2 regions of the Clostridium cylindrosporum DSM 605 genome follow, and region 1 is predicted to be linked to the other one. Evidence: predicted binding sites of a transcription regulator. Region 1 holds the regulator's gene; the other holds the start of a gene.

Region 1 (8,310 bases):
CTGTAAGTGTCGGTATCTCAACCTCTCCACCAAGTGATGCTTTAACAATTGATATTGGTAAATCACAGAATATATCTGTTCCTCTTCTTTTAAATATTGAGTGATTTCTCACCTTGATATTTATATAAAGGTCCCCTGATGGTCCACCATTATATCCTGGTTCACCTTGTCCTCTTAAAGGAATAGTGTTACCATTATCAACACCTGCAGGTATATTAATACTAACAACCTTACTCTTTCTAATTCTTCCAGTTCCTCTACAATGACTACATGGACTTTCTATCTTCTTTCCTTCTCCTCCACAAGCATCACATGTTGTAACACTTACAAAGCTTCCAAAAGGAGTATTTTTTTGAACCTGTACTTGTCCTGAACCATTACATTTCGAACATGTTTTAGGAGAAGTTCCCTTAGCAGCTCCTGACCCTGAACATTCCTCACATTTTTCATTTCTATTTATCTCAATTTCTTTTTTAACTCCGAAAGCTGCTTCTTCAAATGTAAGTAAAATAGTAGTTTCAAGATCATTTCCTCTTCTTGGACCATTTTTTGTTCTTCTAGAACTTGATCCTCCAAACATATCAAATATATCACCAAATATGTCACCAAAGCCTCCAAAGCCTTCATAGCCACCGCTAAATCCACCAAATCCTGATCCATCAAAATCCGCTGTACCAAATTGATCATATCTAGCCTTCTTTTCAGGATCTGATAGAACTTGGTAGGCTTCATTTACTTCTTTAAACTTGTCCTCAGCTTCTTTATTACCTTGGTTTTTATCTGGATGATACTTTATCGCCATTTTTCTAAAAGCTTTTTTTATTTCATCTTCACTAGCACCTTTTTCAAGTCCTAACACAGCATAATAGTCATTAGTTGCCATATGTTCACCATCCCTTACATTAAGTAAGGAGGGATATTTCCCTCCTTATATTATTTATCCTTTACATCAAAGTCAGCATTGATTTCTCCGTCGTTTTGAGTAGCACCTGCAGCATTTGGATCAAATCCTCCTTGACCTGCTCCCCCTGCTTCTTGATACATCTTAGCTGAAACTTCGTAGAATTTCTTAGTAAGTTCTTCATTAGCAGCCTTAATAGCTTCAAGGTCATCTCCTTGTAGCTTTTCCTTAAGCTCTGCAACCTTTGCTTCTATTTCTGATTTTTCTTCAGCCGAAATCTTATCACCTAATTCTTTAAGTGCATTTTCAGTTTGATATACCATTGATTCTGCAGTATTCTTAGTTTCAATTGATTCTTTTCTCTTCTTATCTTCTTCAGCATACATTTCAGCTTCTCTAACAGCCTTATCTACTTCATCATCTGAAAGGTTAGTTGAAGCAGTAATTGTTATATCTGCCTTCTTTCCAGTAGCCTTATCCTCAGCTGAAACATTTACTATACCATTAGCATCTATATCAAATGTTACTTCGATTTGAGGAATTCCTCTTGGAGCTGGTGCAATTCCTGAAAGTTGGAATTTACCTAATGACTTATTGTCATTTGCCATTTGTCTCTCACCTTGAACAACATGTATTTCAACTGATGTTTGACCATCTGCAGCTGTTGAGAATACTTGGCTCTTCTTAGTTGGAATAGTAGTATTTCTAGGAATAAGTGCAGTTGCAACCCCTCCTAAAGTTTCAATTCCAAGTGAAAGAGGTGTAACATCTAGTAGTAGAACATCCTTAACATCTCCTGTTAATACACCTGCTTGAATTGCAGCACCTAAAGCTACACATTCATCTGGATTAACTCCCTTTGATGGTTCTTTTCCTGTAAAGTTCTTTACAGCGTCTTGAACTGCTGGTATTCTTGTTGATCCACCAACTAAAACTACCTTTTCTACATCATTAATTGAAAGACCTGCATCCTTTAGTGACTTTTCAATAGGTACTAAAGTTCTCTTTACAAGATCAGCTGTTATTTCATCGAACTTAGCTCTTGTTAAATTAATATTAAGGTGCTTTGGTCCTGTTTGATCAACTGAAATGAATGGTAGATTAACTTCAGTTGAAGTAAGTGATGAAAGCTCTATCTTAGCCTTTTCAGCAGCTTCCTTAAGTCTTTGCATTGCCATATTATCTTGTCTTAGGTCTAGTCCTGTATCATTTTTAAAGGTATCAGCAAGATAGTTTATAATTCTATCATCAAAATCGTCTCCACCAAGCTTTGTATCACCGTGTGTAGCTAATACTTCAAATACTCCATCACCAATTTCTAGTATTGATACGTCAAATGTACCTCCACCTAGGTCATATATAAGGATTTTATGATTTCCTTCTCCCTTATCAAGTCCATAAGCAAGTGATGCTGCTGTTGGCTCATTGATAATTCTTTGTACATTAAGTCCTGCAATTTTTCCAGCATCCTTAGTTGCTTGTCTTTCACTATCATTAAAGTATGCAGGTACTGTAATTACAGCATCTGTAACTGTTTCACCAAGATAGCTTTCTGCATCAGCCTTAAGCTTTGAAAGAATCATAGCTGAAAGTTCTTGCGGTGAATAATCTTTCCCATCTATATTTACCTTGTGGTCAGTTCCCATATGTCTTTTTATTGATATTATTGTTTTATCTGGATTAGTTATTGCTTGTCTTTTTGCAACTTGCCCAACTATTCTTTCTCCATCTGGCTTAAATCCAATAACTGATGGAGTAGTTCTTGCTCCCTCTGAGTTTGCTATTACAACTGGTTCTCCACCTTCCATAACAGCTACACATGAATTAGTTGTTCCTAAATCTATTCCTATTACTTTTCCCATAAAAGATTTCCTCCTTAAATTTAGAAAAATTAATTAAATAATCTTAAATATTTTTAATTTAGTTTGCCACCTTTACCATACTGTGACGAATTACTTTATCTTTATATGTATATCCCTCTAAAAGAACTTCTACAACTTCATTATCTCCATATGCATCATCATCAATGTGCATAACAGCATTATGAAGGTTAGGATCAAATTTCTCTCCCTTTGATGGAATTAGGGATACACCTTCTTTTTCTAAAATGTCCTTGAACATTTTTAGAATCATTTCAAGTCCTTCTTTTAGTGCACCTTCTTCATCTGAATGCTCAAGTGCTCTTTCTAGATTATCTAAAACAGGTATAATCTTCTCAATTGAAGTTCTAAATCCTTCATCAAATAGTCCTTCTTTTTCTTTTTGAGTTCTTTTTCTGAAGTTATCATATTCAGCCTTTGTTCTTTTAAGTAAATCTAAGTACTCTTCACACTCAGCTTCTTTTTTCGATAACATTTCTTTGATATTTTCACTACTTTCTTCTGTAGATTCATCAGCACATTTACCTTCAGTATCTACAGTATCTAGAAGCTCTTCAACATCTTCTAGATTTTCGTTAAGGTTTTTATCCTCCATAAAAGTCACCCTCTCAAATATATTTTTAAGGTGTTAATCCTCATAAGTTGTCTTTAAAACATCATTTAGTATATCTGTAAAACATTTCAGAACACCCATAACTCTAGAATAATTCATTCTAGTAGGTCCTATTACTCCTATACTTCCTACAGGTTTTTGGTTTATGCTATAAGTAGCTTTAACAATACTATACTTCTTGACCTCATCTATATCGTTTTCATCTCCTATTGATATTTCCAAAGGGTTTTCTGTTCCAATAAAAATTTTTCTTAACATATCACCATCTTCAACTAAAGATAGAAATTCCTTAGCTTTTTCAACATCGTTATATTCAGCATGGCTAAATATATTAGAAGCTCCTGAAAGATATAGTTTTTGTTGGTTTGTTTTAAGACTATCATATAATAGTGGTATTATTGAGTTTAATATTTCATTATATCCTTTTAATTCCTCTTGTATAGATGATATAACCGAAAGATTAATGTCCTCAACTGTTAATCCACATAATTTTTCATTTAACATACTGCTAATTTTCAGTAACATATCAGGTGATATTGGTCTTGGTAGTTTTATCATAACATTTTTAATCTGTGCCATATCTGTTACAACAACCGCAACTATTTCACTTTCATTTACTGGTATTAGCTTCAAAGATACTATTACACTTTTACTCACTGATGGAGTAATAATTGCTGCTGTGTAGTTTGTAACTTCAGATATAAGCTTTGCAGTTCTTTTTATCAACTTATCTACTTCATTAATAGTAGATAAGTGTATATAGTTTTTAATAAGCTCTATTTCTTCCTTCGTTGGGCTTCCAATTTCCATAAGCTTATCTACATAGAACCTATATCCTTTATCAGAGGGTATTCTCCCTGCTGAAGTATGTGGTTGTTTAATAAGTCCTAATTCTTCTAAATCAGCCATTTCATTTCTTATAGTTGCAGAGCTAAATCCAACTTCATACTTTTTTGCTATAGTTCTAGATCCTACAGGCTCGCCTGTTTGTATATAGTCCCTAACAATTGCGCTTAATATGGCTTTTTTTCTATCACCTATTTCCATATTATCACCTCGTTTATTAGCACTCATTATCAAGGAGTGCTAACGATTACATTTTTAAAATATCACTATTATTCTTTTTTGTCAAGGGATAATAGTGATATTTAAATTTTTATATTTAATTAATAAACTCTACAAATACGCTATTAGATAGATTAACTCCTTTTCTCGATAGCATAATTTTATCACCATCTTCTATAATAAGACCTTTATCCTTAAGAGAATTTATTTGATCACTATATATTGAATATATTGGCTTCTTAAATCTTTTCTCGAACTCTAATTTACTTATTCCATCAATAAGTCTAAGTCCTAAAAACATAAATTCTTCTATAGCAGATGATTCATCTATAATTTCTTCACTCTCTATTGGAGATTCTTCAAGATTTATATACTTTATATAATTATTAACAGAATATGCATTACTAAACCTTTTATTATCTATATATGAGTGGGCACCAGCACCTACACCGATATATTCTTCACATTTCCAATAACATTTATTATGAGAGCACTCAAATTTATCTTTTGCAAAATTTGATATTTCATACCATTTATAACCTTTTGACTGCAAATAATCTATTAGATAATCATACATTTCTCTTTCAACATCCTCATCAACTACTTCAAGTTTCCCCTTTTCTTGCATAGCATAAAAAGGGGTTCCTTCTTCTACTATAAGACTATATGCTGATATATGTTCAGGATTTAAGTTAGTTACTATTTCTAAGCTTTCCTTAAAATCCTCAAATCTTTGATTTGGTACTGCAAACATAAGGTCTATATTTATATTATCAAATCCCACTTCTCTTGCCATATTATATCCATCTAAAAATTCATTAAAATTATGAATTCTTCCAAGGGATTTTAGTATTTTATCATTGGTTGATTGTAGTCCAATGGAAAGTCTATTTACACCATACTTTTTCATAATACTAAGATTATCTTTTGTTAGAGTTCCTGGATTACATTCTACTGAAAATTCTACTGGGGAAAACTTTTCAAGTGACTTTAAAAGAAGTTCTAGATTCTGAATAGATAAAATGGTGGGAGTACCCCCACCAATAAATATTGTTTTAAATTTATATTCTGATACTGTACTAATTTCCTCTAAAAGTGCCTTAATATACTCATCTTCAAGTTCTCTATTTTCATATGAGTTAAAATCACAATATAGACACTTTCTAGCACAGAAAGGTATGTGAATATAAAGTGATTTCATTAACACTCTACCTTTAACACAGCCATGAAAGCTTCTTGAGGAACTTCTACTGTACCTATTTGTTTCATTCTCTTTTTACCTTCTTTTTGCTTTTCAAGAAGCTTCTTCTTTCTTGAAATATCTCCACCATAGCACTTTGCAAGTACGTCTTTTCTCATTGCTCTAACTGTTTCTCTAGCTATAATTTTTGCTCCAACAGCTGCCTGAATAGGAATTTCAAACATTTGTCTTGGAATGATTTCCTTAAGCTTTTCTGCTATAGCACGTCCCCTAGCATATGCTCTTTCTTGAGGTACTATTTGAGAAAGTGCATCTACATTATCTCCATTCAGAAGTATATCCAGCTTAACAAGCTTTGATTCCTTATATCCTGTTAATTCATAGTCTAGGGAAGCATATCCTCTTGTTTTAGACTTTAATGTATCAAAGAAATCAAAAATAATTTCATTAAGAGGTATGTCATAGTGAAGCACTACTCTAGTAGTTTCTAGATATTCCATTGTTTTAAATACCCCTCTTCTATTTTGGCAAAGATCCATAACAGGTCCTACGTAATCTGAAGGAGCTATAATTGATGCCTTAACCATAGGTTCTTCCATATAATCTATCTCAGCTGGATCAGGCATATTCGTTGGATTAGTAAGTTCTATTAACTCTCCATTAGACTTAGTTATTTTATAAATAACAGAAGGTGCAGTAGTTACAAGATCAAGATTAAATTCTCTTTCTAGTCTCTCTTGTATAACCTCCATATGAAGTAGTCCAAGGAATCCACATCTAAAACCAAATCCTAGAGCTATAGATGTTTCAGGTTCAAATGTTAATGCAGCATCATTAAGCTGAAGTTTTTCTAAAGCTTCCTTAAGTTCATTATACTTAGCCCCATCCGTTGGATAAATACCACTATATACCATAGGAATAGCAGGTCTATATCCAGCAAGTGGCTCCTTTGCAGGATTTGATGCAAGTGTTACTGTATCACCAACTCTTGCGTCACGAACATTTTTTATACTACCAGTTACATAACCAACCTCACCAGCTTTAAGCTCTGGTACTTCTATGCAGCTTGGTGCAAATATACCTACTTCTGTCACTTCATAGTCTTTTCCAGTAGACATAAATCTTATTTTATCACCTTTTTTAACGCTACCTTCTTTTACTCTTATATATGAAACAACACCTTTATACTGGTCATAATAACTATCAAAAACAAGAGCTCTTAACTGAGCATCTTCATCTCCACTTGGTGCTGGTAGTTTTTCAACTATTGCTTTTAAAACATCCTCTATACCAAGTCCTACCTTAGCAGATATTAAAGGAGCATTTTCACATTCAAGTCCTATAATATCCTCAACTTCCTTTTTAATTTCGTCAGGTCTTGCACTTGGAAGATCTATTTTATTAATAACTGGAAGAATTTCAAGGTCATTATCAAGTGCCAAGTAACAATTTGCAAGGGTTTGAGCTTGAATACCTTGAGTTGCGTCTACAACCAATATAGCCCCTTCACATGCAGCAAGACTTCTTGAAACTTCATAATTAAAGTCTACATGTCCCGGAGTATCTATAAGATTCATTACATATTCCTGTCCATCCTCACCTTGATATACAAGTCTAACTGCTTGAGACTTTATAGTTATTCCTCTTTCTTTCTCAAGATCCATAGTGTCAAGTACTTGACTATCCATTTCTCTCTTAGTCAAAGTACCTGTCATTTCTATTAATCTATCTGCAAGCGTTGACTTACCGTGGTCTATATGTGCTATAATACTAAAATTTCTTATTTTACTTTGTCTTCCACTAGACATACTATTCCTCCTTAAGCGATCTATATATTAAGCTAACTTTTATCAAATAATTACACTAAATTATAACACAAATGTCAAGGCCACTGTCAATATAAACAGAATTCTTGAATCACATAGATTTAACTCACTCCGACTCTTAGAAGTCGTTATCCAAAAGCTTAACTTTCCTTATAAAATCACTTATATAAGATATAGGGTAGCATAGGCTCTATGTCTACTTTATGGAATTAGCTAGTGCTTTAGCTATTATATCTATAGTTTTTAATGACTCCTCTAGACTATTTCCATCTGACCCTATTTCAATTAAAACTACATTTGGTGAAAGATCCTGATTAAAGATTGCATTTTTCTTATAAAGTATTCCTCTTGAAAGCTTCGGATAAATTTTTTCAATTTCTGAATTTATCCTTCCTGCAGCTTCCTCACTTTTCTTTATATTTTTATTTTTGCTACCTATTACAAACATAGGCCTTGAGTATTTTTCACCATTTATAACAGCAGTTGTTTTGTTAACATCGATTCCACCATCTCTATGAAGATCTATAATTATTTTAAAATCTTTATTTTCTTTTAAATACTTTTGCATAGTAGGTCTAGATTTTGCATATGCACCTTCTCTTTTTGGTACGTCATGAATTGTTTTATCATGAATTGTTGCAATTCCATAATTCTCTTCCAATTTCTTTTCAAGTTCATCCCCAAGCTTTGCTACAGTTTTTGTAAGGTCAGTTGTGAAGTTTTGTCCCTTAGCTTTAGATGGATTGTATCCTTCAGTAGTGTGAGTATGATATATAAAAACCTCAGGCTTACTATGATTAAGCTTTTTTGCAGGAGTAGGTGAT
Region 2 (8,310 bases), on a different contig from region 1:
ATAGAGTTAGGCACTTAGAATCTAATTTAGTTATGATGAGCAAAAATGCACTAATGATAGTTAATGAAAAGGATGAGACTAAGATTAAAAGCCTAAAAAATGATATTGAAAACATAATTAAAGAAAATGATGAAATGATGAATGATTATGAAAATGGAGATACAGGTGAATGGCTTCCAGGGGAAGAAGCTGTTTTTCAAAAATTTAAAAGTACACTTAATGAATTTAAAAAAAGCATAGTAGAAACTTGTAAGTTAACAGATGAAAAAAAGTATAGTGAGTCATTAAATCTTGAAAAAGTGGTGGAGTCACAGTGGAAGGAAGCTGATGGACTTATAAATGAGTTAATAAAAATAAATATTGAGGGTACAGAGAGTATAAAATCTCGTAGTAGCGTGATTTATAAAGAATCAATATATAAAGCTGTTTTTACTATAATTATTGGAGCCGGAGTAAGTAGTATTATAGTAATTCTTTTATACAGATATATTATGAGATCATTAAAAAGAATTAGAAAGTTCTCTGATAGACTTAAAGAGTATGATTTTTCTGAACCTATAATTATAGATGCAAAGGATGAATTTTCAGATATTGGGGCTGACCTTAATGCTGCGCAAGGCAATGTAAGAATATTAATTAAGTCTATAGTTGAAGATTCAATAGAAATTACTTCATCAAGTGAAAATCTATTTAAAACTATAGAAGATCTAAACCTAAGACTTGTGGATATAAACGATTCAACTAATGAAATAGGAAAAGAAATGGAAGAGGCTAGTGCTGGGGCAGAGGAGATTTCAGCTTCTGTTCAGGAAGTAGACTCAAACATTAGTATACTTTCTCAAAAGGCATTTGAAGGAAGTAAAAATGCTAATATATCTAAAGAAAAAGCACTTAATGTTCAAAAAGATGGAAATCTGGCACTTGAAGAAGCAAGCAAATTATTTAATGAAAACAAAGAAAAGATCTTGAAAGCTATAGAAGATGGAAAGGTTGTTGAAGATATAAAGATTATGGCAGAAACCATAGCGAATATAGCAAATGAGACTAATCTCCTTGCACTAAATGCGTCAATTGAGGCTGCAAGAGCTGGAGAACAAGGTAGAGGGTTTGCTGTAGTTGCTAGCGAAGTGAGAAAACTAGCAGATCAATCTACCAGTGCAGTAAGTAACGTGAAGCTAACAATAGAAAAGGTTCAAAAGGCTTTTAACAATTTAGCTCTTAACTCAAATAATATATTAAATTTCATAATAAATAATGTAAATCCTCAGTTTGAGAATTTCTCTAGTATAAGCGAAGAACATTATAAAGATTCTCAAGATATATCTAATATGTCAATTGGGATGGCAGATATGACAGAAGAGATTAATGCTACAGTTAATGAGGTAAGTAATTCAATACAAGCTATGGCACAGGCTTCTCAAAACTCATTTACAAACTCTATTTCAATCGGAAATAATGTAAGTGAAGCAACAAAGGATATGAAGCATGTTGAATTAACAGTGAAAAATCAGGTAGAACTTGCAAATAAACTAACTGAAATAGTAGAAAAGTTTAAAATATAGTATTAAATATTTATTAAAGCAGTCACAGGGAAAGTGGCTGCTTTTTATTATTAAAAATTTAGGATTTATATTAATCTATAAATCAATTTAGTAGTGTTAAAGTATGTAAAACTTGTTAATTATATTGTGTAATATTTATAAAAACTATTTAAAAATATGTCGAAAAATGATAAAATGATAAACTAAGTTAAGTTAAATATGTAAAAAATATATATTATAGTTATTTTATTCTTGAGGAGGTTTTGAAGATTAATATTTTTCAACCAGCGATATTTTTAATGAATCGATTAAAATTTTTAAAGAAGTTTGGATTAATTTTTATCTTATTCCTTTTACCATTATCAGTACTTCTTTCATATTTAATAATTGATTTAAATTCAAATATTAAAATGAAAGAAAATCAGATAAAAGGGTTACAGTATAATATTGCCATAAGGTCACTTATCCAGCATACTCAGCAGCATAGAGGATTATCCTCAATTTATTTACAGGGTAAAGATAAAAGCAAAGATAATATCCTAGAAAAGCAAAGGGAAATTCAAAGGGATATTAAAGCAATTGATACTTTAGATATTAAATATGACGATGTACTAAAAACTAAAGAGTATTGGATTGATATAAAAAATAAATTATCATCCCTTGAAAGTCAGGTATTCAGCCTTACTGCAGCGAATTCGTTTAAAAAGCATAGCGATATTATTGCAAATATACTAGATTTTAATGCACATGTAGCTGATACTTCAACTATTGTTTTGCAACAAGAGCTTTATAAGTACTATTTAGCAGATACGATAATTAATAAATTACCAATTACAACTGAATATATGGGAAAAGCAAGAGCTATTGGTTCTGGAATTATTGAAAGAAAAATACTTTCTAAAGAAGAACAAATTTCTATGCAAAATTTAAATCAATCTATTTTAACTGCTTTAAAAGATTCAAGTAGAGGAATGGAAATTGTGTTTAAGTCTCACCCTGAAATAAAAAATAAGTTAGGTGAATCATATAGTAAATCCATGTCATCGGCTATGAGTTTAGTAGATATAGTTAACTCTAAGGTCTTAGGACCAGAAATAGTGAATACTGACTCGAAGGATTACTTTACTCTTGCTACTAGCTCCATTGATAATGTTTATAAAACACTTAATTCTGTATCTAGTTTATTAGATACCATGGCAAAAGAAGAAATTAATAATTTAATATTTCAAAAGAATATAGTAATTTCTATTGCTGTTTTAGTTTGTATTTTATTAGTATATTTATTTATTGGCTTTTATTTAGGAATTAATACTACAGTATTTTCTATTAGAAAAATAGCTAATGAGATAGTAGCAGGGGATTTATCCCAAAGAATAGATTTAGATGTTAGGGATGAAACTAAATATATTATGGATGATTTAAATAAAATTTCAATATCTTTTTCAAATATGATTAAGTTAACTCAAGAAGTTGCTAAAGATGTTGCCACCTCATCAGAAACATTATCAGAAATTAGTGAGGAAACAACCTGTGCAACTAATGAAATTACCCAAGTTATCCAGACAGTAGCAAACAACTCAGAAGTTCAGCTTGAAAATACTGTTGATGTAACGAATGCAATGCAGGATGTAACAAATAAAATTCAAGAAATTGCAATAAGTTCAGCATTGGTTGATAAGTCTTCGAAGGATATGGAGAATAAAGCAGAAAAAGGCAATGAAATTGTAAAAGGCGTCATTAGTAAAATGGATAGCATTAACCTATATGTAGAAGAATCTAATAATATTATAGGGTCACTTAACGAGAGATCTAAAGATATTGGACAAATTATTCAGGTTATAGCAGAGATTTCATCTCAAACTAATTTATTAGCACTAAATGCTGCTATAGAAGCCTCTAGGGCAGGAGAACAAGGTAGGGGGTTTACTGTAGTAGCTGAGGAAGTTAAGAAATTAGCTGAACAATCATCTGAGGCTTCAAATAGAGTATCATCCTTAATTTTAGATATTCAAAGTGATACTATACAGTCAGTAGAAAGAATGAAGAAGGTGGCCTCAGAAATAAAAGAAGGATTAGGTGAAGTTAGAAAAACTGGTATGACATTTAGTGAAATCTTAAATGCAGTTAAAGATGTAGTCCTTCAAACTGAAGAAGTTTCTATAGCATCAGATTATATATATTCAAATGCAGAAGAGGTAACTAACTCTTTATCAGAAGTAACTAAAATTGCAGAAAATAATTCTGAAGTTGCACAAAATGTAGCTGCAGCATCTGAAGAGCAATTAGCTTCTGTAGAAGAAATTTCAAGTGCAGCTACAAGGTTAAGTTCAAGATCAATTGAGCTTAAGGAATTAATATCAAAGTTTAAAATTTAAATATATAATTTTACATAAATAGGGGTTAGAGATATAAAAAGTCTCTAACCCCTTCGATTTAAAATATGATATTATTATTTTAATGTTAATGAATAATATTGGAATATAGGAAGGTTATATAATGGATAATAGAAATATTGAAATGATGAAGAAAATAATAGAAAAAAAGAAGCAAAAATCTTCAATTCAAACTAATAATAAAAAGGCACAAAAAAGTATTGGAACAACATCAAAAGGGTTTAGAATTGGCAACGGTGGAGGATTATTTGACTAAGTAATATCTTAATAAACTAAAATTAATTGACTTTAAAACATCGGAATTTTTCTGATGTTTTTTATTATTAAATGTGCTGTAATTATTACAATTCTATAATTATAAAGGAGAATAAATTATGATTGAAAAAAAGATAAGTAAATTTGAGAGTAAGGAAAGAATTGAGGAATTGAATCCTAAAGATACTTTAATAAATGCAGGCTTTAAGGATAAAATGGTGCTTTGTGATATTGGGGCTGGTACAGGGGTATTCTCTTTTCCTGCTTCTAAGATAAGTACTGGGGATATTTATGCAATAGACATTTCAGATGGTATGATAGAACTCTTAAGAAATAGAGTTAAGGAACATAATGCTAAAAACATTGTAGTGAAAAAGGTTGAAAAAGACTTATTACCAGTTGAAAGTAATATATGTGATATGGCTATTATGGTAACAGTTTTACATGAAGTTGATAATAAGGATAGTATGATAAGTGAGATTAAAAGAATATTAAAAGGTTATGGAAAATTTATGGTAATAGAATTTCATGAGAGAAAGACACCAATGGGACCTCCTGTTGAACATAGAATATCCGAGAGTTGCGTAGAGAAGCTTTTTAACGATAATGGATTTAAAACTATTTCTAAATTTTTACTAGGAGAAAATTTTTATAGCATAGTATTTGAAATTGAAAAATAACTTGAAGGCTTTGGAGTAGTAGCCTATATTAAGAAAATATTGACATAGTATATTAAATTATGATATAAAAAATATAAGATTAGCACTCGGGTGAAAAGAGTGCTAACAAGTTTGAAGTTTAGTATAAATATTTCTTTGAGGGGAGAGATTTATTTTGGAAACAAAACAATTTAAAGCTGAGTCTAAAAGACTTTTAGACCTTATGATTAATTCAATATATACTCATAGAGAAATTTTCTTAAGAGAGCTTATATCTAATTCAAGTGACGCTATTGATAAAATCTACTATAAGGCATTAACTGATGATTCTATAACCTTTGAAAAGGATAATTATTTTATAAAAGTGTCTATAGATAGGGAAAATAGAGAACTTAGAATTTCTGATACTGGGATTGGAATGACTAAGGAGGAGCTTGATGATAACCTTGGGGTTATAGCAAAAAGTGGCTCATTAAAGTTTAAAAAGGAAAATGAATTAAAAGATGGACATGATATAATAGGTCAGTTTGGTGTAGGGTTCTATTCAGCATTTTTAGTTGCTGATAGCGTTACTGTTATAAGTAAGGCGTTCGGTGCTGATGAGGCTTATAGGTGGGAATCAAAGGGAGTAGATGGTTATACTATTGAGCCTTATACGAAGGATTCAGTTGGTACGGAAATAATCCTAAAGATAAAAGAAAATACTGAAGATGAAAGTTTTGATAACTATTTAGAGGAATACACTATAAAGTCAATAATCAAAAAATATTCTGATTTTATTAGATATCCTATTAAAATGGATATTTCAAGTAAAAGACTTAAAGAAGGCTCAGAAGAAGAATATGAGAATTACATAGAAGAACAAACTGTTAATAGTATGGTTCCTATATGGAAAAAGAATAAAAAGGAGCTTACTGAGGAGGATTATAGTAAATTCTATTCAGAAAAGCATTATGGATTTGATAAGCCAATAAAATATGTTCATATAAGTGTCGATGGTGCAGTTAGCTATAATGCTATTTTATATATTCCAGAAAAAACCCCATTTGACTTCTATACAAAGGAATACGAAAAGGGCCTTGAATTATATTCAAATGGTGTGTTAATAATGAACAAGTGTGGGGATCTACTACCTGATTATTTTGGCTTCGTAAAGGGAATAGTAGACTCAGAGGATTTATCACTTAATATATCACGTGAAATCTTACAACATGATAGACAATTAAAGCTTATTGCTAAAAATATAAAAAATAAAATAAAAAATGAACTAGAAAACCTAATAAAAAATGAAAGAGAAAAATATGAAGTTTTCTATAAGTCCTTTGGAAGACAATTAAAGTATGGTATTTATAGTGAGTATGGAAATAATAAAGACGTTCTTCAAGATCTATTAATGTTCTATTCATCTAAAGAAAAGAAAATGGTTACATTAAGTGAATATGTATCAAGAATGCCCGAGGAACAAAAGTACATTTACTATGCTGCTGGTGAATCAATTGAAAGAATTGAAAAGCTTCCACAAACAGAGGTTGTACTAGATAAAGGATATGAAATACTTTACTTTACAGATGATATAGATGAATTCTCAATTAAAATGCTAATGAATTACAAGGAAAAGGAATTCAAGTCTGTTTCAAGTGGAGATATTGGTATAGAAAATGATGAAAATGAAAATTCATCTGATTTAAATGAGGAAAATAAAGAACTATTTGAATACATGAAAAATGTTTTATCTGATAAGGTTAAAGATGTTAAAGCATCAAAGAGACTAAAGAATCATCCTGTATGCTTATCAAATGAAGGAGATTTATCAATCGAAATGGAGAAGATTTTAAACTCTATGCCTGATAGTCAAAACATAAAAGCTGATAAGATTTTAGAGATAAACCTTAACCATGATGTATTTAAGTCAATAAAAGATGCGTTTAATAATGATAAAGATAAGTTAGATTTATACACTAATTTATTATATAATCAGGCATTACTTATTGAAGGACTATCAATAAGTGACCCAGTTGAATTTACAAATAATATATGTAAACTAATGTATTAATTTAATACTAAGAATATGGTGCTTCTAGGGCTAAAAAGCTCTAGGAGCATCGTCTTTTTTTGCTTGTAAATAAGTGGAAGGTATAGGCTCTGTAACCTTTAATGCATATAGAGAATATTATGTAGCGAAAATAGTCAGGGAAAGGGGTATAGAAATGGAAGATATAAAAGGTAACGCAATTGAGGAGGATACTCAAAAGGGTAAATTCCTTACATTTATACTTGGGAAAGAGGTATTTGGTGTAGAGATTAAATATGTAACTGAAATCATAGGTATGCAGAAAGTTACATCTATACCTGAGGTTCCAAGATTTGTTAAGGGGATTATTAATCTTAGAGGAAAGATAATACCTGTTATTGACGTAAGGTTGAAGTTTAATAAAGAAGAGGCAGAGTATAATGACAGAACATGCATTATTGTAGTTGAACTATGCAACATATCAGTTGGATTAATCGTAGATAATGTAGAAGAAGTTATCACTATACCAGAGGATAGTATTATTGATCCACCAAGTAGTAGGGTTGGATTTGACAGTGAATATATAAGGTCAATTGGAAAGGTAGGAAATGAAGTGAAAATACTATTAGATTGTGAAAAACTTTTAAGGAGAGATGAAGCATGTAAGCTTATTGATTTGTAAAAAGAATATTGAAAGGAGATACAAAGGGATGTTTAAATTAAAGAATCTAAAAATAGGTATAAAATTAACAATTGGTTTTGCACTTGTGGCTCTTATAGTAGGTAGTGTTGGAATCATAGGAAGCTACAACATATCTAAAATGGCGAGGCTTGACAAGGAGCTTTATGATTATGTATCTGTTCCTCTTTATGAAACAGGGATCATCTCTGAATCATCGGAGAGACAAGAATATTATTTAATTAGAATGAATTTGGCAACGGAAAAACAAGAACTTCAAGATTTATACAATAAATTAAAAGAGGAAATTGCAATTGAGGATAATGCTGCAAAAAACTATGGAAGTATGATTTTAGCTAAAGATGGAATAGAAATATTTAAAGCATATGAAACTGCAAGAAATAGTCACAGAGACTCTCTTTATAAGATAATAAACCTACTAGTTAATGATAAAAAAGCAGAAGCTAGTATTTTATTAAATCAAAGAGAAGGATATGTAAAACTTCATGATGAAAAGAAAGTATCAATAAATAAGTTAAAGGATTTTAAATTAAATGGAGGTAAGATTCGCTTAGACTCAAATCAATCTACTGCAACATGGCTTGTTTGGTATATGAATATTATCAGTGCTATTAGTGTAGTAGTTGCTATCTTACTTGGAATTTTACTTGGAAGAATGATTTCAAAACCATTACAAGTTCTTAGGGAATCAGCAAATAATCTTGCAAGCGGAAACCTAAATGTAGATATAGATATTGATACTAAAGACGAA

The links. Region 1 encodes HrcA, which represses chaperone genes, less so after heat shock. Its sites were predicted from a motif close to TGTTAGCACTCNNNNNNNNNGAGTGCTAACA; they were not measured.
Region 2: the regulator HrcA is predicted to act here: its motif matches at 4,947-4,977, upstream of htpG (molecular chaperone HtpG).

Annotation. Positions count from the first base shown of each region.
Region 1 covers NZ_LFVU01000027.1:373,212-381,521, reverse strand. The annotation lists gene dnaJ (molecular chaperone DnaJ) at 1-883, opposite strand, end outside; gene dnaK (molecular chaperone DnaK) at 934-2,763, opposite strand; gene grpE (nucleotide exchange factor GrpE) at 2,822-3,376, opposite strand; gene hrcA (heat-inducible transcriptional repressor HrcA) at 3,410-4,441, opposite strand; gene hemW (radical SAM family heme chaperone HemW) at 4,557-5,660, opposite strand; gene lepA (translation elongation factor 4) at 5,660-7,468, opposite strand; gene CLCY_RS10385 (stage II sporulation protein P) at 7,683-8,310, opposite strand, start outside.
Region 2 covers NZ_LFVU01000028.1:259,250-267,559, reverse strand. The annotation lists gene CLCY_RS12110 (methyl-accepting chemotaxis protein) at 1-1,562, shown strand, start outside; gene CLCY_RS12105 (methyl-accepting chemotaxis protein) at 1,805-3,916, shown strand; gene CLCY_RS13930 (hypothetical protein) at 4,038-4,190, shown strand; gene CLCY_RS12100 (class I SAM-dependent methyltransferase) at 4,309-4,869, shown strand; gene htpG (molecular chaperone HtpG) at 5,024-6,901, shown strand; gene CLCY_RS12090 (chemotaxis protein CheW) at 7,056-7,541, shown strand; gene CLCY_RS12085 (methyl-accepting chemotaxis protein) at 7,570-8,310, shown strand, end outside.